Regions from separate parts of the Paenisporosarcina macmurdoensis genome, predicted to be linked through region 2. Evidence: predicted binding sites of a transcription regulator. Region 2 holds the regulator's gene; the other holds the start of a gene.
The links. Region 2 encodes CtsR, which represses protease genes until heat stress. Its sites were predicted from a motif close to ATGGTCAATAAAGGTCAAACA; they were not measured.

Region 1 (12,432 bases), on a different contig from region 2:
TCTGTAATACGTTTGCAACAATAAAGGTGTATATTTAAGAAAGTAAATTGACCCCCTTTTTATAGCAACATTTTGATAGGCTGTTCGTCGATGAAAATCGATGAGCAGCCTCTTTTTTTAGATTTTAGCAAGTATAAGTTTTTTTAAGTTGTACTTTGGAGCATCGAGTAGCTATGTTTAGCTATAAGCGCGTTTCCGGAGAGCTTTGGAAAGCACCCTACTTCTGCAGATCGTCTTACGGCTTGGATGCTTTCGTCACTCCACACTCGCAGCAGGATGATCTGGAAAAATAAAGAGGTGGTCGAGTGACGCTGTCACAAGACCATCTCTTTATACAGTAGAAGATGCGTCCTAACGGAGTGAAAATTATCCGCACCAAAGAACGACATCAATTGTTTTCACCACGCCTAAAGGCGCACCGTTTGCTGTGCCATATTTTATGTAATCGGGCTCAACAAGGACATTTCCCGAATCTAATTGCATTCTTTTTGGTATGACTTCCATCAAAGTTGTATAATAGAATGAGTGAGTTTATTTGGATGTGGAGTGTCGAATGTGCAGCGTATAGCAAACTTAATTATTTTAAAGAATCAGCAAGTTCTTTTGTTGAAGAAACCACGTAGAGATTGGTATGTCGCACCAGGTGGGAAGATGGAAGCAGGCGAGTCCATTTATACTGCGGCAATTAGAGAGTTTCAAGAGGAAACTAATACAGTACCTGTGAATCCTCATTTAAAAGGCGTATACACGATGGTCATACGCGACGAAGAAAAAGTTGAAAGCGAATGGATGTTATTTACATTTATTGCGTATGATTTAGAAGGAATTCCGTTTGAGCTAACAAACGAAGGAATCCTTGAATGGCATCCGGTGGAAGACTTAGCTCATTTGCCAATGGCAGAAGGAGATCGTACGAATTTGCAATTTGCTGTTTCTGGAAAAGGCGTTCAGTATGGGACATTTGTTTACACCACGGAATTTGAATTAATTAAAGAAGATATACAAGTGTCAAACGAGGGAGAGAAATAATAATGGAATTGCAACGAACTCAAGATTCGGAATTTGTCATCATTACCGGCATGTCTGGCGCAGGTAAAACAGTAGCCATTCAAAGTTTCGAGGATCTCGGGTTTTTCTGTATCGATAACTTGCCACCAGCCTTGTTAATGACGTTTTTAAAATTAATGAGAGAATCCGGGAAAGATATGAACCGCATTGCAGCAGTTATGGATATGCGCGGTGGAGACTTATTTGATTCGTTAATCGGCGCGTTAGATGACATGGCGAAAGAAAATGCAGTGGCGCCAAAAATCCTCTTTTTAGAAGCAGACGATGAAACTTTGGTAAGACGCTACAAAGAAACACGTCGTTCACACCCACTTGCACCTGCTGGGTTGCCGTTAGAGGGTATCGCACGTGAGAGATTGTTACTTTCCGAGTTGAAAGGTAGAGCTCAATTCATTTACAACACGTCTACTTTAAAACCAAAAGAGCTTCGCGAAAAAATTCAAGATGAATTTTCTTCAAAAGGTAGCTATACATTTACTTTAAATATCATGTCATTTGGTTATAAACATGGGATGCCGATTGATGCTGACCTCGTATTTGATGTACGATTTTTACAAAATCCTTATTATATAGAAGAATTAAGACCGAAAACTGGATTAGATTCTGAGGTATCAGACTATGTATTAAAATGGCCTGAAACCCAAGTGTTGATTGAAAAACTGTCAGATTTACTAATTTATATGATTCCCCAATATCAACGAGAAGGCAAACGCCAACTTGTAATCGCATTTGGTTGCACTGGTGGTCAACATCGCTCCGTAACACTGACGGAGTACTTCGCAAAATTATTCCAAAAAGAATATCAAACCGTAATTACACATCGCGATATTAAACATAGAAAGGGTTGATGGAATGGCACGTTCCAAACGCCGGAAAAGAATCGTAATAATCGGCGGGGGAACGGGTTTATCTACGTTACTTCGAGGATTAAAAAAATTTCCTGTCGACATTACTGCAATTGTTACCGTTGCAGATGATGGAGGAAGCTCAGGCAGACTTCGAGATGATTACGATATACCGCCTCCGGGTGATATTCGAAAAGTAATGGCTGCATTATCAGATGTAGAGCCTCTAGTTGAAGAAATGTTCCAGTATCGGTTCAGCGAATCGGTCGACTTAGGTGGACATTCCTTAGGTAACTTAATGTTAACTGCCTTGACAGATATTACAGGTGACTTTTCACATGCAATTCGTGAAATGAGCCGTGTGCTAAATGTTCATGGCACCGTATTACCAGCAGCAAATCAAACCATTACACTTCATGCAGAACTCGATGATGGCACAATTGTTACGGGAGAATCTAAAATCCCTACATATAATCAACGTATTCATCGTGTGTTTTTAACACCTGATGATGTGGAACCTCTTCCAGATACGATAAAAGCAATTCAAAAAGCTGATTTACTCGTATTTGGTCCCGGAAGTTTATATACTAGTATTTTGCCCAATTTATTAGTGCAAGGCATTCAACAAGCGATTCTTGAATCAAAAGCTCATAATATATATATTTGTAACTTAATGACACAAGCTGGTGAAACACATAATTACTCTGCGGCCGATCATGTTCGCGCACTCGTGCTACATATGGGAGCACCTTTTATACAAACCATTTTGTTGAATACCGATGAAGTTCCGTTGGAGGTTCAAAAAGTGTATGAACAAGAACAGTCTAAGCCTGTAAGTTATGACGAATCGCGCTTAACTCAATTAGGAATAACAGTGGTCAAAAAAGATATTGCGACTATCCAGGATGGAGCCATACGACATGATGCAACTAAAGTTGCGGAATGGCTTGTTCAATACGCGGAAGATAGGGAAAGTGCTATTAAGAATTCATCTATCTAGCTTTCGTTTGAAAGGGGGACACTTCTATGTCATTTGCATCTGAAACAAAAAAAGAAATGACGCAAGCTGACATAATACCTTGTTGCGCGAAAGCAGAGTTATCAGCACTCATTCGCATGAATGGTGCGCTTTCATTTGCCAATCGGAGTTTAAGCTTAGATGTTCAAACGGAAAATGCGGCCATTGCAAGACGACTATATACATTAATGAAATCTTTATATCCGTATCGAATAGAATTATTGGTACGAAAAAAGATGCGTTTAAAGAAAAATAATGTTTATATTTGTCGAGTACGTGATGGTTCAAAAGCCTTGCTGGAAGATTTAAAAATAATTTCCGAAGATTTTCAAATTAATCATACGATTTCAGCTGAGTTGGTTAATAAAAATTGTTGTAAGCGTGCCTATTTACGTGGTGCATTTTTAGCTGGAGGTTCTGTTAATAATCCTGAAACTTCTGCCTATCATCTAGAAATATATTCATTATATAATGATCATAGTGAAGCACTAGTTGAGTTAATGAATGGATTTGGATTAAATGCTAAAACTATTGAGCGTAAAAAAGGGTTTGTCACGTATTTAAAAGAAGCCGAGAAAATTTCAGACTTCTTTAGTATCACGGGTGCACACCAAGCATTATTAAAGTTTGAAGACGTGCGAATCATCCGCGATATGAGAAATAGCGTAAACCGCCTGGTGAACTGTGAAACTGCGAATTTAAACAAAACCATCGGAGCAGCCGTACGCCAAGTGGAGAATATTCGATATATTGATAAAACGATGGGTATCGATCAACTTCCAGAAAAACTTAGAGAAATTGCTCGTTTGCGTGTGGAGTATCAAGATGTAACATTAAAAGAACTGGGTGAGATGGTGTCTGCTGGAACTATCAGTAAATCAGGTATTAATCATCGTTTACGCAAACTTGATGAAATTGCAGATGGTCTTCGTGGTGGAGTAGCTTTTGATAAAGTAAATAGATAGTTGTGGGAATGCGATTTTTCCGCTAACATAAAAACAATACAATATCGGAAAGAGCTTAGGGGGCATGAACGAATGGTGGAAAAACAAGTACAAGTAGGATTGAAATCAGGATTACAAGCTAGACAAGCTGCTCTTTTTGTACAGGAAGCGAATCGCTATCAAGCAGATGTATATTTACAAAAAGAAACTAAAAAAGTTAATGCAAAAAGTATTATGGGCATCATGAGCTTAGCTATTAGCAAAGGATCTTCAGTTATTATCAGCGCAGATGGTTCAGATGAGGAACAAGCCGTTTCTGGATTAATTGCAATGGTTGGAAACGAAGAATAAGTAGAAAAAACCTCCGACAGTTGTCGAAGGTTTTTTATTTGAATTATTATGACGCCCTCGGCGAGAATCGAACTCACATCTAAAGCTTCGGAGGCTCACGTGTTATCCATTACACCACGAGGGCAAGCGACTTTTCTATTATACAAATAGTAGAGGAACAATACAACTTTACTTTTTCGTGCATAATATTTGACCTTCCTTGACCAACTTGTATATGATAAAGTAACAACTGAGAACAACTTATGAAACTCAGGATGTAAGAAAATTAACTTATGTTTGAAGGAGGCAATTTCGATGAATTTAATTCCTACAGTTATTGAACAAACAAGCCGTGGAGAACGTGCTTATGACATTTACTCACGTTTACTTAAAGACCGTGTAATTATGCTAGGAAGTGGCATTGATGACAATGTTGCAAACTCCATAGTGGCGCAATTACTTTTCCTTGAAGCAGATGATCCAGAAAAAGACATTTCAATTTACATTAATAGCCCAGGCGGAAGTATCACAGCGGGTATGGCGATTTTTGATACGATGCAATTTATTCGACCAGATGTTCAAACAATCTGTATCGGTATGGCTGCATCAATGGGAGCTTTCTTATTAGCTGCTGGAACAAAAGGGAAACGTTATGCATTACCAAACGCTGAAGTGATGATTCATCAACCACTTGGTGGTGCACAAGGGCAAGCGACTGAAATTGAAATCGCTGCTAAACGCATTTTATTTTTACGTGATAAGTTGAACACTATCTTGGCTGAGCGTACTGGCCAATCAGTTGAAGTTATTGCAAAAGACACAGATCGTGATAATTTCATGACAGCTGAACGTGCGAAAGAATATGGTTTAGTTGATCATATTATTTCTCGTAGCGATTTAAAAAAAGCATAAAATAAGGCGATAGTGACTGTTGAAGTCACTGTCGTTTTTTTTATGTTTTAATAATCTCTAAATAAGGTAGATAATGACTATACTAATTTAGAGGTGAAGAAAATGAAAAAGGGTTTAGTTCCCATTCTTATTGTAGTGGGTATTGTCGTCGTGTTAGCACTTATGTTAATTCCTAGTTATAACGGGTTTGTAAACGGTGAAGAAAATGTAGATCAAGCCTATGCTCAAGTTGAAAATCAATTGCAACGTCGGCTAGATTTGATTCCAAATTTAGTGGAATCAGTTAAAGGCTTTGCGAAACAAGAAAAAGATGTGATTGATAGCGTAACGGAAGCTAGAGCTCGTTTAGCTGGAGCAGGTTCTCCTCAAGATCAAGCACAAGCAAATGATGAACTATCAGGTGCATTAAGTCGATTATTAGTGGTTGTAGAAAATTATCCTGAACTAAAGTCAGATGCAAACTTCCGCCAATTGATGGACGAATTAGCGGGAACAGAAAATCGCTTATCAGTGGCACGACAAGATTACAATAATGAAGTTGCTGATTTTAATCGAAAAGTAAAACGATTCCCAGGGGCTATGCTTGCAGGAATTTTCGGTTTTGATGAGAAAGAATACTTTAAAGCAGATGCAGCCGCACAAGATGCACCAAAAGTCGATTTCGGAGGAGATGGCGAGTGATGAAAAAAGCTGCGCTTTTCGTAGGAACGGCGCTTCTTTTTCTGTTGACGCTTGCGCCAATGATTCAGGCGGCAACAATACCCCAACCAGTTGGTGATATTTATACGCAAGATTTTGCCGGTTTGCTAAATGATGAACAGAAAGCTGAGATTAATCAATTGGCTGCTCGTTTAGATGATGCTACAGGTGCTCAAATCGCTGTTTTAACAGTTAATTCACTAGACGGTGCCGATATTCAAAGCTTTGCAAACCAAGCATTTCGTGAATATAAGCTAGGAGATGCTGAGAAAAACAATGGCGTCTTGCTTGTCATCGATATGGATTCACGTGAGATGTGGGTAGAAGTCGGCTATGGTTTAGAAGGTGCTTTGCCTGATGGGAAAGTGGGTCGAATCCTAGACGAGTTTACTGTACCTTATATGAAAAATGATCAAGCCGATTTAGCTATATTAAATACGATGAAAGTCTTTTATCAAGAAATCGCTAAAGAATATGAATGGAATGGTGAAGCAGTAAATCCTATCCAGTCTGCTAAAAGCAGTGAGGATGAGGGTGGTAGTTCTTTTTCTATTACCACCATTATTATCATTATATTCGTGCTTTTCATGGTTTTTAAAAACCGTGGTGGTGGCGGAATGGGACCAGGCTCTCGAGGTCGTCGTGGAGGATTTCCTATGATAGGTCCAGGATCATTTGGCGGCGGTTTTGGCGGAGGCGGCGGCGGTGGTTTCCGTGGAGGCGGCGGCGGTTCTTCTGGCGGAGGCGGTGCAGGTCGTGGTTTTTAGTAATATTTCAACGAGTGGCTTTAATATGCCACTCGTTTTTCTGTGTTATACGACACTGCTGTTTATCGCATATTTGCACAGGTCGCATGGATACTAAAAGAAATTGAACTCGTTGTAAAAGTGAGCCAATCCCCTTTTAAAAGAGAAAGTCTATAATTTTAGTTCCATAAATCAAGTGTTTCATGGACAAAATATTGATTCATTAATAGTGTGGATTTCCGTTTCAAGCGGACGCTTTCCGCGGGGCGGGCGGTGAGCCTCCTCGGTCGCTTCGCGATCTGCGGGGTCTCACCTGTCCCGCTTATCCCGCTGGAAAGATATTGGACGAACTGTCATTCGTCCAATATCTTTGCGACGAGTAACCGCAGGAGCACATGTTTTTACAGTGACGAGGAGACTGAAGTCATGCCCGCGAAAAGCGTCCACCGTAGCGGAAATCAACAGGCTACTATGGTTACTCTTCTTAAAAGAACCGGGCGCACTTTGCCCGGTTTTTCTTAAGTAGGGGTAAATTAAATGTTATAAATCGCACATTAGAAACAGAAGATTTATTTATCTTCATATTTCACTCTGGAAAGCTTGTCTCGTATAATAGAAATGGGGAGTGGATTTGAATGGAACAACGTCTAAGTCAATTGCAAATGCAAACACAAAAATTAGCAATGACTCAATCGTTGCGTCAATCACTGGAAATCCTAAATTTCTCAACGTATGAACTTGAACATTTTCTAAGAGAGAAGCAAGATGAGAACCCGTGGTTGAAAGTACGATCAAAAGGTCCAACCCTCATTTCACCACAAATGGTTCAACAACAAGCGAGCCATTCTTCTTATAAAGACCTACTTTACGCACAATTGCTCGACTTTCATTTAACAGATGAGCTCATCTATGTGATTCACTGGCTCATTGATGATTTGGATGAATACGGATTCCTGACTGGTACCCTAGCAGAGTATGCAAGTTGGACGAATAAACCGGAAAGTATAATTCAACAAGCAATTGCTGTCATTCATGGATGTGAGCCAATTGGCATTGGAGCATTTTCAAAACAACATTCACTTATCTTGCAAGCGAAGTATCATGACCTATCTTCGGAAACAATCCATGTTGTTACCAATCATTTCGACTTGTTTATCTCGAAAAAATGGAAAGAGCTTGCGAAAAAAATACATATATCATTAGAAGAAATTCAACAAATTGCAGATACGTTATCAAATTTTTCTACATCACCTTTACAATTAATTACACAACACCAGGTAGCATACATTCAACCAGATGCCTATGTATCATTTGAGAATGAAGAGTTTACCATCGTTTATTATGGTCACGCTTTTCCTCAAGCACACGTGGATAAAACCTATTCACAAACCTTGTCATCCCAAATTGACGATGAGACAAAGACATATGTGCTTAATAAAACGAAAGAAGTCGAGAATATGGCTATTCAACTGAAGTGGCGTAAATCGACTTTGCAACGAATCATTCATGAAATTGTCCATAGTCAACAAAAATATTTCACTCATGGAACATCAAACTTAGTTCCAATGACTATGACAGATGTAGCAGAACGTTTAGAAATTCACGAGTCAACTGTTAGTCGGGCTGTTCGAGAGAAATACCTTCAAACGCAAACGGGAATCGTAGCATTAAAGTCTTTTTTTTCACAACCATCAGTTGATGATGTATCCGCAGCTCATGTAAAAGCACGAATTCAATTTTTTATTGAACATGAAGAAAAGAACAAGCCTTTATCCGATCAAAGCATTGTAGGTTTACTTTCAATAGAACGAATACATTTATCACGACGCGTAATTGCAAAGTATAGAGAACAACTTGGCATCTTTAGTTCTTCAAAAAGAAAACGATTTGAAAGGAAGGATTTATAATGAAAGTTCAATTTTATTCGCGATCGAACTGTCCTTTGTGTGAGGAAGCCAGACTAATGCTGGAATTAGTAAAGGAAGATATTTACTTAGACGTTGAAGAAATCAACATAGAAGAGGATGATGAACTTCACGAGAAATATCTACTTCGTATTCCTGTCATTGAGAGTAAGGGACAGATTATTCAAGAAGGTCGGATTGATTATCCTACACTGTTAGAGGCGTTTACTTCCTAAACGTCTTTTTATTTGCACTTTTTTTGAAAGAGGAGTATATTAATAATACAAGTGGGACATTAATTATAACACCGGGACAAAAAACGTCCCACCACTTATTGAAGTGTTGATTTACAAGTAGTAATTGAATAAACAGCATCATGTACCAACATGGAGCAATAGTGTTTTTCTAAGAGGGAGAATGCAATGGAACAATTACTAACAGCACAACAGAAATTGTTACCAGAAATGACGACTCTTCTCCAAAAAAGATATCGATTATTGATGACGATACAGTTGTCAGTCGGAATCGGACGCAGAGCATTAAGTGAAATCGTCCATTCCACTGAACGTGAGACGAGAAGAGAGTTAGACATTTTGAGAGCGCAAGGATTAATTCAAGTGTTGGCTAATGGAATGGAAATTACACATGAAGGTAATATTGTATTAGAAACTTTAAAAGATTTGGTTCATGAATGGTCTGGATTGTACGATATGGAAAAACAACTTGAAAAAACATTTAAATTAGCTCGAGTTATTATTGTTCCAGGTGACAGTGAAATCGAAACTCCTGCCAAATCCTTGATAGGGCAAGAAGCAGCAAAACAGCTTGAGTTGTTATCTAAAGATCAAGATACTGTTGCTGTTACTGGTGGCAGTACGATAGCAGCTATTGCCAATCACTTATCGGTGCATATTAAGCCAAAGAGTTTAGTCTTTGTCGCAGCACGAGGTGGGATTGGGGAAAACGTGGAATTACAAGCAAATCATATTGCATCCGCCTTCGCTACCCAAGCAAGTGGAACGTCACGAACGCTGTACTTACCCGATCATTTAAGTGAAACAGCATACAAGACAATGATTAAAGAACCAGTCATAAAAGAAATGATGGATCTATATGATAAGACAAACATTGTCATTCACGGTATTGGGGACGCAAAAGAAATGGCAAAACGTCGTAATTCAGGTCACGAGGAAGTCGATATCATTTTGCATAAGCAAGCTGTGGGAGAAGCTTTTGGTTATTACTTTAATGAACAAGGTAAAGCTGTTCATCGAATACGTACGGTAGGGATTCAATTAAAACAACTCAAACATGCCCGACATTTATTGGCAGTAGCGGGTGGAGCTTCTAAAGCGTCTGCCATACTATCTTATTTAAAACATGCACCACATCAAACGGTATTAATTACCGATGAAGGTGCCGCGAAAAAAATAACTCAACTTATGATAAATGAAAATTAGGAGGAAATTTAAATGACTTTAAAATTAGCGATTAACGGATTCGGACGTATTGGGCGAGTAGTATTCCGCGAGGCATTAACACGTGACGGAGTAGAAGTAGTAGCAATCAACGATTTAACAAATGCAGCAATGTTAGCACATTTACTGAAATATGATTCAGTACACGGTATTTTCGATGCAGAAGTATCATCTGAAGGCGACTACTTAATTGTCAATGGCAAACAAGTACGTGTCTATGCAGAAAAAGATCCTTCAGTATTGCCTTGGAAAGACCTTGAAATTGATATTGTTATTGAAGCAACAGGTATTTTCCGCGACAACGAATCTGCTGGAAAACACATTGAAGCAGGTGCTAAAAAAGTTATCGTTTCTTCACCTGGTAAGAGTGGAATGTCTACCTTCGTTATGGGTGTTAATCACGAAACATATAACCCAGAAACGGATCATGTAGTTTCAAACGCATCTTGTACAACAAATAGCTTAGCGCCAGTTGCAAAAGTTCTTCATGAAAACTTTGGAATTAGACGTGGTATGATGACAACTATTCATTCATACACAAACGATCAACGTATTTTAGATTTACCACATGAAGATTACCGTCGTGCTCGTGCGGCAGCTGAATCAATGATTCCAACTTCAACAGGAGCTGCAGCAGCAGTGTCATTAGTTCTTCCAGAATTAAAAGGCAAGTTAGATGGTATGGCTGTTCGAGTACCAACTCCAAACGTATCACTTGTTGACTTAGTCGTAGAACTCAATAAAGATGTAACGACTGAAGAAGTAAATGCTGCACTTAAATCAGCATCTGAAAACGAATTAAAAGGTTTCTTAGAATACAATGAATTGCCTTTAGTATCTCGTGACTATAACGGCAATGCTGCTTCATCAACTGTAGATGGATTGTCTACAATGGTTCTTGAGAAAAATATGGTTAAAGTATTGTCTTGGTATGACAATGAAACTGGTTACTCAACGCGTTGTATCGACCTTGCATTACACATGTCAAGCAAAGGTTTATAAGAGGGGACGCTGTCCGGCTAAAGTAGCGGATCTTATCATTAACCTCTATAATAGAGTTGGGTAAAAGGAACGGAGGTACCCTCCGTTCCTTATTTTTTTAATGCCGAAGGAGGAGATTCTTCATGAAACAAAAACAGACAATGCAACAATTAGACTTAGCAGGTAAACGGGTTTTCTGCCGCGTTGATTTCAACGTGCCAATGGAAGACGGGAAAATTACAGATGACACTAGAATTCGTGCTGCACTCCCTACTATTCAACACTTAGTGGAAAAAGGTGCAAAAGTAATTTTAGCGAGTCATATGGGTCGTCCAAAAGGGGAAGTTACAGAAGAATTACGCTTAACAGCAGTGGGTGAACACTTAAGTGAGCTATTACATAAACCAGTTCAAAAATTAGACGAGTCAATTGGAGCGTCGGTTGAACATGCTATTGCCGGCATGGATCAAGGCGACATCGTCTTACTTGAAAATGTCCGTTTCCATAAAGGTGAAGAAAAAAATGATTCAGTTTTAGCAGAACAATTCTCTAAATTAGCAGATGTCTTTGTAAATGATGCTTTTGGAGCAGCACATCGTGCACATGCTTCAACTGAAGGAATCGCGAAATACATTCCAGCAGTTTCAGGATTGTTAATGGAAAAAGAATTAGACGTTCTAGGTAAAGTTTTGTCTGAACCAGAACGACCATTTACCGCTATTATTGGCGGAGCAAAAGTAAAAGATAAAATTGGTGTCATCGATCATTTATTAGACAAAGTCGACAATCTGTTAATCGGTGGGGGCTTATCTTATACGTTTTCGAGAGCACAAGGCTACGATATTGGAAAGTCATTAGTAGAAGAAGACAAAATTGATTTAGCCAAATCGTTTATTGAAAAAGCAAAAAACAAAGGCGTGAATTTATATTTGCCTATGGATGTAGTTGTTGCAAGTGAGTTTTCAAAAGATGCTGAAACAAAAGTAGTGAACATTGATGAAATCCCTTCTGATTGGATGGGTCTTGATATTGGTCCAAAAACAACGTCTCAATATGCAGACGTAATTGCCAATTCAAAACTAATTATTTGGAATGGTCCAATGGGCGTATTTGAAATGGCACCATTTGCACAAGGAACGAAGGGTGTTGCAAACGCTATGGCAGCCACACAAGCCTATACAGTCATCGGTGGCGGCGATTCAGCTGCTGCTGTTGAGAAATTTGATGTAGCTGATAAAATGGATCACATTTCAACTGGTGGCGGAGCTTCATTAGAGTTCATGGAAGGTAAAGACTTACCTGGAGTTGTAGCACTAAACGATCAAAACTAAGGAGGAATTCGCATGCGAAAACCCATTATTGCTGGTAACTGGAAAATGTACAAAACTTTATCTGAAGCGAAACAATTTGCTGAAGAAGTAAAAGGATTAGCACCAGATTCTGTGAAAGTGGATACAGTGATTTGTGCACCGGCACTTTTTCTTGAACAGTTAACACAATCATTATC
Region 2 (12,432 bases):
CAATACGACCATTATCGGTTTGGACATCGAGAGTAGAAGCGGCGATTTCTTTTAGTTTTATGCTGCCGTTGTCGGAAGATACTGTCATGGTTTTCCCAAGAATTTTCTCCCCCGAAATGCTGCCGTTATCTGTTTTCATCGAAAGAGCTGTATATGTTTTTATAGGCAGAGCGACATTTACTCTTACATCTTTGCCGAATGAAAGAAAGCTGAAGAAATTAAATTTTGGCCCTTTTAATCGAATCGATAAAGTATCACCGATGACATCTGCAGTTAATACTAGTTTCTCAGGAGCGTTTACAAGCTCTATCGTTGTCGTATCTGTTTCTGAAGGATAAACATGTAAAGAACCATGATTGATATTCATCTCTACTTTTGTAAAGGCGGTATCCGTAATTATAATCAACTTTTTATCTTCTGTATGTGATTTCTCAGGAACATAATTAGTAAGGAGTTCATCTGCAATTTCTTTCGGTGAGCCAAGAGAGCCAGCAATTTCGCTATCTGATTTCCCGTCCTCACGTCCATTCGTAAAATATTCTTTAATATCTTGAAGAATATCGTTTCTTTCATCAGCTGGAAGTCGAGTTAATGCCATTTCAAGTTCATTTAGAAATTGTTGTTCAGTCATTTTTTACACTCTCCTCAATTAATGTATTTACTCCGTAGGTAAAGCTATTCCATTCTTTTAATTGCTCATGTAAATACGTTCTTCCTAAATCCGTCAGCCTATAGTATTTACGAGGTGGACCCTCCGTGGACTCTTGTAAATACGTCGTGAAGTAACCTTCCTTTGTCAAACGTCTTAATAATGGATAGACAGATCCCTCAGAAATCGAAATTTGATCCGATATCTTTTGTACAAGCTCATAACCGTATCGATCTTGCTTATCTAATAAAACAAGCACACACAGATTTAGAACGCCTTTTTTAAATTGAATATTCATCTTTCCGTCCTCCCTTCACTACTAGTTAATGAACAGTACCTTTGATAACACTATATCATGCAGTATTATTCTATGCAAGGTACTGTGGAAAAGTAATTTCAATAATGAAAATTGAAATTTAGTTGATTAATTCGCAATGAATCGTAAATTCTGGATAATAAACTATATTAATAGTTATTTTTTATAAAAAAGTCATTAAATTATAATAAATTATCTGAACTTTCAAGATACAATGAAATTATTGATAAAGGGGGATGACTAATTATGAAGTCAAACACAGAAGGTCGCGTATTCCGATATAGAGGTACAGAGTTACATACAAAAGGGTGGCAGCAAGAGGCGGCACTACGCATGCTTATGAATAATTTAGATCCAGATGTGGCAGAACGTCCTGAGGATTTAGTAGTGTATGGTGGAATCGGCAAAGCAGCACGTAACTGGGAAAGCTTTGATGCAATTGTGCGTTCTTTAAAAGAGTTAGAAAATGATGAGACATTGCTTGTTCAATCTGGGAAACCAGTGGCGATTTTCAAAACACATTTAGATGCACCACGCGTGTTGATTGCCAATTCAAATATTGTTCCTGCTTATGCAAACTGGGAAACGTTCCACGAGTTAGATAAAAAAGGCTTGATGATGTACGGCCAAATGACAGCAGGAAGCTGGATTTACATTGGTTCACAAGGAATTGTCCAAGGAACATATGAAACATTTTCAGAACTTGCGAAACAACATTTCGGAGAGTCATTAAAAGGAACAATTACGTTAACAGCTGGACTTGGTGGTATGGGTGGGGCTCAGCCTTTAGCCGTAACGATGGTTGGCGGAGTGTGTATCGGTATAGAAGTAGATGAAACACGCATTGACCGACGTATTGAAACGCGTTACACAGATGTTAAAACGGATTCATTGGATGAAGCGATTCGCTTGGCTGAAGAAGCAAAAGCTGCTGGCAAAGCGTTATCAATCGGTCTTATTGGCAATGCATCTGATGTCTTACCAGAAATGATTGCTCGTGGATTTATTCCAGACGTCTTAACGGACCAAACTTCAGCACATGATCCGTTAAATGGCTATATTCCATCGGGGATGTCTTTACAAGACGCAGCGAAACTACGTAAAGAAAATCCGGTTGAATATGTCAAGTTATCAAAAGCATCTATGGCAAAACATGTATCTGCAATGGTTGAGATGATGGACAAAGGCGCGGTTACATTTGATTACGGTAACAACATTCGCCAAGTGGCTAAAGATGAAGGCTTTGAACGTGCCTTCGATTTCCCAGGATTTGTACCAGCGTACATTCGCCCTCAATTCTGCGAAGGTAAAGGACCATTCCGTTGGGTAGCACTGTCTGGTGACCCAGAAGATATTCGCAAAACGGACGAAGTGATTTTACGCGAGTTCAGTTACAACACGCATTTATGTAACTGGATCAAAATGGCGCAAGATAAAATTCAATTCCAAGGTCTACCGTCACGTATTTGTTGGTTAGGGTATGGCGAACGTGCGCGTTTCGGGAAAATCATTAACGATATGGTCGCAAGTGGCGAGTTAAGTGCGCCAATCGTCATCGGTCGTGACCACTTAGATTCAGGCTCAGTGGCTTCACCTAACCGTGAAACAGAAGCGATGAAAGACGGTTCGGATGCAGTTGCAGATTGGCCAATTTTAAATGCCATGATTAATGCAGTTGGTGGAGCAACATGGGTTTCTCTTCACCACGGTGGGGGCGTAGGAATGGGTTACTCTATTCACGCGGGAATGGTTATTTTAGCTGATGGTACGAAAGAAGCGGAAGCACGCATTGAACGTGTCTTAACTTCTGATCCAGGTATGGGAATCGTTCGCCACGTTGACGCAGGGTACGATTTAGCTATTGAAACAGCTCGCGAAAAAGGCGTGAATATCCCAATGTTAGAGGGGTCTGGAAAATGACACCTGTATGGATAAAGAATGCCGCACAATTAGTTACCTTAGCCGGTGAAAACGGACCGCGCCGCAAAGAAGGCATGTCTGAACTCAGCATCATTGAAGACGGCAGTGTATTGATGGAAAACGGAGAAATACTTGCAATCGGCTCAACTTCACAACTTGAAGCGTTGTATGGCGAGCGCTCTCATGAAGTGGATGTGATAGATGCTTCAGGTCGATTAGTGACGCCGGGTCTAGTTGACCCCCATACGCACGTAGCTTATGGCGGTAGCCGCGAACGAGAATTTGAAATGCGTCTTGAAGGTTCGACTTATATGGAAATTATGAACGCAGGTGGCGGTATTCACGCAACGACACGTATGACTCGTGAAGCAACAGAAGACGAATTGGTGGCGCAAACAACGCGTCGCCTTGACTCGTTTTTAGCACATGGTGTCACAACGGTTGAAGGGAAAAGTGGCTACGGCTTAGATTTAGAAACAGAATTGAAGCAACTTCGTGCCATGAAGCGATTGAATGAAAGTCATCCAATCGATTTAGTTCCAACGTTTATGGGGGGGCATGCGGTTCCTCAAGAATACAAAGGCCGTGAAGAACAATACATCGATTTATTGGTCAATGACATGTTGCCGAAAGTAGCGGAAGAAGGACTCGCTGTTTTTAATGATGTATTTTGTGAAGTCGGCGTATTCACACCAGAGCAATCCGAACGCATTTTAGAAGCAGGTAAGAAACTTGGATTAATTCCTAAAATCCATGCTGATGAAATTGAATCATATGGTGGCGCTGAACTAGCAGCGAAAGTTGGAGCGATTTCAGCAGAGCATTTATTGAAAGCATCTGACGAGGGTATGCGTTTAATGGCGGAAGCGGGTGTCATCGCTTGTTTATTGCCTGCGACAGCTTTGTACTTACGTGAAGATGCAGCCAAAGGTAGAGCCATGATTGATGCGGGAGTTGCTGTAGCAATTTCGACTGACTGTAATCCAGGGTCTTCACCAACAACTTCGATGCCGCTTGTGATGAATTTGGCGTGTATTTCGATGCGTTTAACACCTGCGGAAGCGCTAGTTGCCGCAACTATGAATGCAGCGTGTGCAATAGGTATGGAAGCGAAAGTTGGATCGCTTGAAGTAGGGAAGCAAGCAGATGTTGTCATGTGGAAAGTTTCCAATTATCAAGAATTACAATATTTATTCGGAGTGAATCATGTCGGCAGTGTGTGGAAAAAAGGCGTTCAGGTGGTGGGTTAAATGAACAATTTACAACCACCAGAATGGTCATGGCGCGATGCTTCTGGAGATTTCGTACATCAGTGGGTAAAGCCGCTAAGTGAAGGTTCTGTGGATATGGTGCTTTACGGAGCGCCTCTTTCACGTTCATCGATCAGCGTTTCAGGTGCTTCGTTATATCCCATGGAATTTCGTAAAATGTGGAAGGGGTTCTCTACATATAATTTTGATGAGGACTTGGATTTATCATCGTATGCAGTGCGTGATGCTGGAGATGTGGTCATGCACACAACAGATATATTGTTGTCGCATGAACGAATTGAAGAAACGACTCGAGAACTGGTGAGCACATATAACGATGCTACGACATGTTTAATCGGTGGGGATCATTCGGTTACCGCTTGTGCAGTAAGAGGGGTCAAACGTGCATTTCCGGACGAGCGAATCGGCATTTTGCAACTCGACACACATTTAGATGTACGCGACCCAGCTGAATTAGGACCGGCGAACGGCACACCGATTCGTCAACTGATTGACGGAGGAATTGTTCGCGGAGAAGACGTTGTTAATATTGGTCTGCACGGGTATTTCAATTCAGCACCATTAGTCGCTTATGCGAAAGAACACGGTATTCGCATGGTAACTTTGCGTAAAGCGCGTGAGCTAGGGGTGGCTCACTGCGTCGAACAACAGGTAGAAGAATTAGTGAAACGAGTAGACCGCGTTTATGTGACCATCGATATGGACGTGCTCGATATCGCAGTAGCACCAGGCGTTCCGGCATCCACACCAGGGGGCATGACCGCGGAAGAACTGTTCATGAGTTTAGTGCGAATTGGTCAACATCACGCTGTTCGTCACATCGATTTCGTTTGCTTAGATCCATCGCGAGACGCCGCAACAAACGCCACGGTGAAAATCGGTGTGTACGCATGGCTAGAGTTCATCACAGGGAGAGTATTAGCACAAAGGAGGAAATAACTATGCAACAAGTGGGAGAGAGTTCGAGCATACGTTCAAGTTCGGGGATGTGGAAGTTTTTCGTCTACAGTTTTATTGGTGCCTTTATGTTTTTTGTTCCCGTAACAATTGGTGAGAAAAATTCGATTATGCTTGATCACATCGTTACGTGGATTCAATCGAACGCCGCAGGAGTATTGCCGTATTATGCACTCATCATTATTTTTGCAGGCGCAGTGTATCCATTTGTTTCAGGAACATGGAAAAAGTCGACAGTGGACGTGGTGTTCTCACTATTTAAAGTAGTGGGGTTATTCGTTGGAATCATGATTGTTTTCGAATTTGGTCCTGCATGGTTATTCCGTCCAGACATGGGTCCATTCTTATTTGGTAAACTCGTAATATCTGTTGGTTTGCTAGTACCTATCGGCGCGGTTTTCCTTGCATTACTCGTGAGCTATGGACTGCTTGAGTTTATTGGTGTTCTTATGCAACCAATTATGCGACCTGTTTGGAGAACACCTGGTCGTTCGGCAATTGACGCTGTAGCTTCTTTTGTAGGTTCTTATTCACTTGGTTTGTTAATTACGAATAGGGTTTATAAAGAAGGGAAATACACGGCGCGTGAAGCAGCGATTATCGCAACTGGCTTCTCTACCGTTTCAGCAACGTTTATGGTCATTGTTGCAAAAACACTGGGGTTAATGGAAATATGGAATACTTTTTTCTGGGTAACATTACTAGTTACCTTTGCTGTGACCGCTATCACTGTTAGGATTTGGCCACTTGGTAGTATGAAAGACGATTACTATAAAGGTTCAACACCGCAACCAGAAGCAAAACCAGAAGGTGGGCGCTTAGCTACAGCATGGCGTGAAGCGAAGGAGACAGTTGCGAACGCACCAAGCTTAGGTGTGAATATATGGGTAAATGTTCGTGATGGTTTGCTGATGGCGATGGCTATTTTGCCTTCTATTCTATCGATTGGTTTACTTGGAATTGTGTTGGCTACATTTACACCAATTTTTGATTGGGTTGGCTATATATTCTACCCATTCACCGCTTTATTACAATTACCTGAACCAATGCTTGTGGCAAAAGCAAGTGCAATTGGTATCGCAGAAATGTTCTTGCCAGCCTTGCTGGTCGTAGAATCTGGGATGGTTGTGAAATTTGTTGTAGCGGTAGTTTCTGTTTCATCTATCATCTTTTTCTCAGCACTTGTGCCATGTATCGTGGCAACAGAAATTCCAATTTCTATTCCGAAGTTAATCGTTATATGGGTTCAACGTGTCATTTTAACTCTACTAATTGTCACGCCAATTGCCTATTTATTATTTTAATAGAAACAGCCATCCTATAGGGTGGCTGTTTTAGGTTTCATTTTTATACAGACAGATAGTCAAGGTTACTTATTGAAATGCTTCACGATCACTTCTCCTTTCAAACAGCAGCGCAGCGAAATCAAAACCATTCAAAAGCCCTTAGATGGGAGCCATTGCGCTAATCGCTACATGGCTCATTTCTGTGGGGGAAGGTGTTTCAACAAGTTAACTAGCATATGGGATGTGTATGAGCGATAAATGCTTCGAAATGAGCGATAAATGTCCCAAGATGAGCAATAAACTCCTCGAAATGAGCGATAAATTTTTCACAATCGAAAATAGTCGCCTCGTTAGCCAAGTCTACTTGCCGTGAATCAAGTATCTTATTTCAAATAGCAGCGCAGCGAAAACAAAACCATTCAGACCCTCATAGAGTAATCAATAGACATTCCTCAATCTTTAATTGGCTCTCATATAGTTGAATATGCTCCTTCAAATCACATTATTTGCACACTTCCTATCCCCCTTATATAATAAAGTCAAAGATAGTCAAAGTCAGGCTTCTGTTAGTAGTTGCTATACTATTTCCCCTGACTCGCACTCAGATCTAATCTATTAGGAGGTGATTGCATGCGGAATATATCAGATATTATTGAAGGGTATTTAAAGAAAGTTATCGAATTAGATGATAAAGGGCATGTTGAGATAAAGCGCAGTGAGATTGCTGAACAATTTCAGTGTGTGCCCTCGCAGATAAATTATGTGATTAATACGCGCTTTACAGCAGATCGTGGTTATCTCGTTGAAAGTAAACGGGGGGGCGGTGGCTATATACGTATTGTTCGCGTACGGTCTCACACGAAGGCGGATTTAATTGAAGTAATCCTAGTGAGTTTAGAGCGTGGAGCTTCTCAAACGATGATGGAAGATATTGTGTTCCGTTTAATCGATGAGGACGTGTTGACGAAGCGTGAGGCGAAGATGATGCTCGCTGCGCTTGATCGCACAACGCTTAACACCCCATTGCCGCATCGTGATGAACTGCGTTCGCGCATACTACAAGCGATGCTCTTAACACTCAAGTATGAACAGTTAAAGTGAGGCGAGAGCGATTATGATTTGTGAAAATTGCAAGCAGCGACCGGCAAAAGTAACGGTAACGCAAGTGCACAATGGAGCACAGGTGCAGCGTCATTATTGTGATGTATGTGCACAAGAGTTCCATCCTTACCATTTAGATTTTCAGCAGGATGCCCTTTCGCTTCATCAGTTATTATCCAATTGGTTCGGCTCTACAGAAACCAAGCAACCGCAAGAGAAACCGCAACCAGAACTAAACACATGTAGTTATTGTGGATGGACGTTTCAACAGTTTTTAAACCAAGGGAAGTTTGGCTGTGCCGAATGTTACGAAAGTTTTCATGGGCAACTGCCAGAAGTTTTTAAGAAATTGCATAATGGCAACGTAAAGCATATTGGGAAAGCGCCAGGATCATTTGGTCAAACCCTACAATTGAAAAAACAAATTGAGTCGATTCGTACAGAGATGCGAACGGCGATAGAGATTGAAAATTTCGAAGAGGCAGCACGTCTTCGTGATGAAGCTCGCGCTTTAGAGGAGCAGCTACAAAGCGGAGGTGAAAACCGCAAATGAATATTGAACGTTTTCTAGAGAACTCCGTAACAAGTTGGATGGCTGGCGAGGGTGAGCACGCAGACATTGTAATGAGTACACGAATCCGGCTAGCTCGAAATTTAACCGGCTACCGTTTTCCGCTTTCTTTTAGTGAAAATGAGGCATTACAAGTAGATCAAGAAGTTTCTGCTGTATTACTTGATGCAGAATCGGAACTTGAATCGACCTTTTCGTATATAGATATAAAAGAGCTTTCTGCGCTTAACCGACAAGTTTTGGTGGAGAAGCATTTAATTAGTCCAAAATTGGCTAATTCAGAAATTGCGGGTTCCGTTTTATTATCAGACGACGAAGCAGTTAGCGTAATGGTCAATGAAGAAGATCACATTCGCATACAATGTATTTTCCCTGGTTTACAATTGCACGAAGCATGGCGACAAGCAAACCATATTGATGACGTTCTTGAAAAAGAATTACCGTATGCATTTGATGAGCAGTTTGGCTATTTAACGAGTTGTCCGACTAATACGGGAACTGGCCTGCGGGCATCGGTGATGATGCATTTACCAGCACTCACGATGACTAATCAAATGAATCGAATTGTCACTGCCATTACACGTCTCGGGATGGTCGTCCGCGGCATTTATGGAGAAGGTAGTGAAGCACTTGCTAATGTGTACCAAGTCTCAAATCAAACCACACTTGGAAAGTCAGAAGAAGATATTTTATCTGATTTGCAAAGTATTACGGAACAAATTATTCAAAAAGAACGTGAATCAAGAACGGCTCTCTTACATACGAGACCGAATGTGTTAGAAGATCGTTTGTACCGTTCGTTAGGTGTTTTAACGTATGCACGACTTTTATCAACAGAAGAAGCGGGCCGCTGTTTATCAAACGTTCGTCTTGGTATTGATTTAGGATTGATTAAAGGTGTCGATGTTTCAATTTTGAATGAATGCATGATTTTTATGCAACCAGGTTTTTTGCAAAAGTATGCAGGTACGTCTCTGAAACCGGAAGAACGTGATGTGTTTCGAGCAAAGTTGTTTAGGGAACGATTGCAAGTAGATACTAATTTAGACAACGAAGGAGAGGAAACTCATGATGTTTAATCGATTTACACAACGCGCACAAAAAGTACTCCAATTGGCTCAGGAAGAAGCGATTCGTATGAAACACGAGTCCATTGGAACTGAACATATATTATTAGGTTTAATTCGCGAAGGCGGCGGAATTGCTGCAAAAGCAATGGAAGCAATTGAAGTGAGTCCTCAAGTGATTGAAGACGGAATTGAAGAATTAGTGGGAATGGGAACTGGTGACGTGGGTCCTATCGTGCATTACACACCACGCGCTAAAAAAGTGATCGAGTTGTCTGTAGACGAATCACGCAAACTGGGCCATTCATATATCGGAACTGAGCATTTATTATTGGCTTTAATTCGCGAAGGTGAAGGCGTAGCTGCTCGTGTCCTTAATAACTCGGGCGTTAGCTTAAACAAAGCTCGTCAACAAGTATTGCAACTTCTAGGAAGCAATGATCACGTTCAAGCAAACGGCAGCTCAAATCCTGCAGCTAGCACACCAACGCTTGATAGCTTAGCTCGTGATTTAACACAAATCGCCCGTGAAGGTAGCTTGGATCCGGTCATTGGCCGTAGCAAAGAAATCACACGTGTTATTGAAGTGTTATCTCGCCGTACTAAAAACAATCCTGTTCTTATTGGAGAACCAGGTGTTGGTAAAACGGCAATTGCTGAAGGATTAGCGCAACAAATTGTTCAAAATGAAGTGCCAGAAATTTTACGCGACAAACGCGTTATGACATTAGATATGGGTACCGTGGTAGCGGGAACTAAATACCGTGGTGAGTTTGAAGATCGCTTGAAAAAAGTAATGGATGAAATTCGCCAAGCAGGCAATGTTATTCTTTTCATCGATGAACTTCATACCTTAATTGGAGCTGGTGGAGCTGAAGGTGCAATTGATGCATCTAATATCTTAAAACCATCTCTTGCTCGTGGAGAACTACAATGTATTGGGGCAACTACAATCGATGAGTACCGCAAATACATCGAAAAAGATGCTGCGTTAGAACGACGTTTCCAACCGATTCAAGTAGATGAGCCATCTGTTGAAGAATCTATTCTGATTATTAAAGGTCTTCGTGATCGCTATGAAGCGCATCACCGTGTGAAAATTACAGATGAAGCGATTATTGCAGCAGCTAAAATGTCTGATCGCTACATTTCTGATCGTTTCTTACCTGATAAAGCGATTGACTTAATTGACGAAGCGGGTTCAAAAGTTCGTTTGCGTTCATATACAACTCCACCGAATTTAAAAGAATTAGAATTACGTTTAGAAGCGATTCGTTCGGAGAAAAACGCGGCAGTTCAAAGTCAAGAGTTTGAAAAAGCAGCATCGTTCCGCGATACAGAACAAAAGCTGAAAGAAGAGCTGGATAGCACGAAGAAGACATGGAAAGAAGAACAAGGCAAAGCGGAATCTGAAGTAACAGTAGAAGATATCGCAGCTGTTGTATCTATGTGGACAGGAATTCCAGTTTCTAAACTTGCACAAACTGAATCTCAAAAATTGTTGAAGTTAGAAGATACATTGCATAAACGTGTTATCGGGCAAGCGGAAGCTGTTACAGCAATTTCTCGTGCAGTACGTAGAGCTCGTGCAGGATTGAAAGATCCAAAACGTCCAATTGGTTCATTCATTTTCTTAGGACCAACGGGTGTTGGTAAAACAGAACTTGCTCGTGCATTAGCTGAAAGTATGTTCGGTGATGAAGATGCGATGATTCGTGTGGATATGTCTGAGTACATGGAAAGACACTCAACTTCACGTTTAGTTGGTTCTCCTCCAGGTTACGTAGGGCATGAAGAAGGCGGTCAATTGACAGAAAAAGTTCGTCGCAAGCCGTACTCTGTTATTCTGTTAGACGAAATAGAAAAAGCACATCCAGATGTTTTCAATATCTTATTGCAAGTATTAGAAGACGGCCGCTTAACTGATTCAAAAGGACGCACAGTAGACTTCCGCAACACGGTTGTTATCATGACTTCAAACGTTGGGGCAGAGGCGCTTAAGAAAAATAAATATGTCGGCTTCAACTTGCAAGACGGCGAACAAAAATACAAAGATATGAAAGGCAGAATGCTCGAAGAACTTAAAAAAGCATTCCGTCCTGAGTTCTTAAACCGTGTGGATGAAATGATCGTGTTCCATTCATTAGAAAAAGAACATTTAAAAGAAATCGTTACATTGATGACTGCTACATTAACAAAACGTTTGAAAGAACAAGAAATCGAGCTAGAGTTAACCGAAGCAGCACAAGAAAAAATTGCTAAAGAAGGCTACGACCCAGAGTACGGCGCACGTCCGCTCCGTCGTGCACTTCAAAAACATATTGAAGATCGCTTGTCTGAAGAGCTGTTAAAAGGTACTGTTTTAACAGGATACAATATTGTGTTTGATGTAGAAAACGATGAATTCGTGATTCGTTCAGAAGCATTAGTCGCTAAATAAAACAATTGGAGCATTCCGGCGAGACTGTTCGGAATGCTCTTTTTCTACATAGGAGGAATTATGGCTAAACGTAAAACGAAATTTATGTGTAACTCATGTGGCTATGAATCCGCAAAATGGATGGGTCGTTGCCCGGGTTGTAACGAATGGAATACGATGGTGGAAGAGATAGAAGTGGTCGTAAAAGGACCTCGTCGAACATTCCAACATTCAGACGGTCCTCAGCACAAAGCAACGCCAATCACAGCAATCGAAACTTCGGACGAACCTCGTGTAGATACTGATTTAGAGGAGTTGAATCGGGTTCTTGGTGGTGGAGTTGTGCCAGGTTCACTGGTACTAATTGGTGGAGATCCAGGTATTGGAAAATCCACTTTATTGCTACAAGTATCTGCGTTACTTGCTAATAAAGGGCATCGCGTCTTATACATGTCCGGTGAAGAGTCTATTCGTCAAACGAAGTTGCGCGCAGAACGTTTAGGTGTGAAATCTGCTGAACTTTATATTTATTCCGAAACAAATTTGGAATTAGTGAATGAAGCCATTGATAGCGTGCAACCAAAATTTGTCGTGATCGACTCCATTCAAACTGTGCATCATCCGGAAGTAACCTCTGCGCCAGGCAGTGTCTCTCAAGTCCGTGAATGTACAGCTGAATTAATGCGCATTGCGAAAACCAAAAACATTGCTATTTTCTTAGTGGGTCATGTCACGAAAGAAGGCCAAATTGCTGGTCCGCGAATACTTGAACATATGGTAGATACCGTGTTGTATTTTGAAGGAGAACGTCATCATACGTATCGTATTTTACGATCTCAAAAAAATAGATTTGGGTCGACCAACGAGATTGCGAT

Region 1: a site for CtsR is predicted at 4,413-4,433, ahead of clpP (ATP-dependent Clp endopeptidase proteolytic subunit ClpP). Genes of this name have one in related genera too.

What each region holds. Positions count from the first base shown of each region.
Region 1 covers NZ_JBHSRI010000009.1:134,325-146,756, forward strand. Annotated here, with positions in the region: gene ACFPYN_RS08270 (NUDIX hydrolase) at 556-1,029, shown strand; gene rapZ (RNase adapter RapZ) at 1,032-1,916, shown strand; gene ACFPYN_RS08280 (gluconeogenesis factor YvcK family protein) at 1,921-2,913, shown strand; gene whiA (DNA-binding protein WhiA) at 2,940-3,896, shown strand; gene ACFPYN_RS08290 (HPr family phosphocarrier protein) at 3,969-4,226, shown strand; tRNA gene ACFPYN_RS08295 (tRNA-Arg) at 4,279-4,350, opposite strand; gene clpP (ATP-dependent Clp endopeptidase proteolytic subunit ClpP) at 4,521-5,117, shown strand; gene ACFPYN_RS08305 (LemA family protein) at 5,220-5,798, shown strand; gene ACFPYN_RS08310 (TPM domain-containing protein) at 5,798-6,583, shown strand; gene rpoN (RNA polymerase factor sigma-54) at 7,198-8,469, shown strand; gene ACFPYN_RS08320 (glutaredoxin family protein) at 8,469-8,702, shown strand; gene ACFPYN_RS08325 (sugar-binding transcriptional regulator) at 8,889-9,926, shown strand; gene gap (type I glyceraldehyde-3-phosphate dehydrogenase) at 9,939-10,946, shown strand; gene ACFPYN_RS08335 (phosphoglycerate kinase) at 11,069-12,256, shown strand; gene tpiA (triose-phosphate isomerase) at 12,269-12,432, shown strand, end outside.
Region 2 covers NZ_JBHSRI010000006.1:32,513-44,944, forward strand. Annotated here, with positions in the region: gene ACFPYN_RS06040 (DUF4097 family beta strand repeat-containing protein) at 1-631, opposite strand, end outside; gene ACFPYN_RS06045 (PadR family transcriptional regulator) at 624-947, opposite strand; gene hutU (urocanate hydratase) at 1,212-2,885, shown strand; gene hutI (imidazolonepropionase) at 2,882-4,135, shown strand; gene ACFPYN_RS06060 (agmatinase family protein) at 4,136-5,095, shown strand; gene ACFPYN_RS06065 (YjiH family protein) at 5,098-6,417, shown strand; gene ACFPYN_RS06070 (CtsR family transcriptional regulator) at 7,030-7,500, shown strand; gene ACFPYN_RS06075 (UvrB/UvrC motif-containing protein) at 7,514-8,053, shown strand; gene ACFPYN_RS06080 (protein arginine kinase) at 8,050-9,150, shown strand; gene ACFPYN_RS06085 (ATP-dependent Clp protease ATP-binding subunit) at 9,140-11,578, shown strand; gene radA (DNA repair protein RadA) at 11,639-12,432, shown strand, end outside.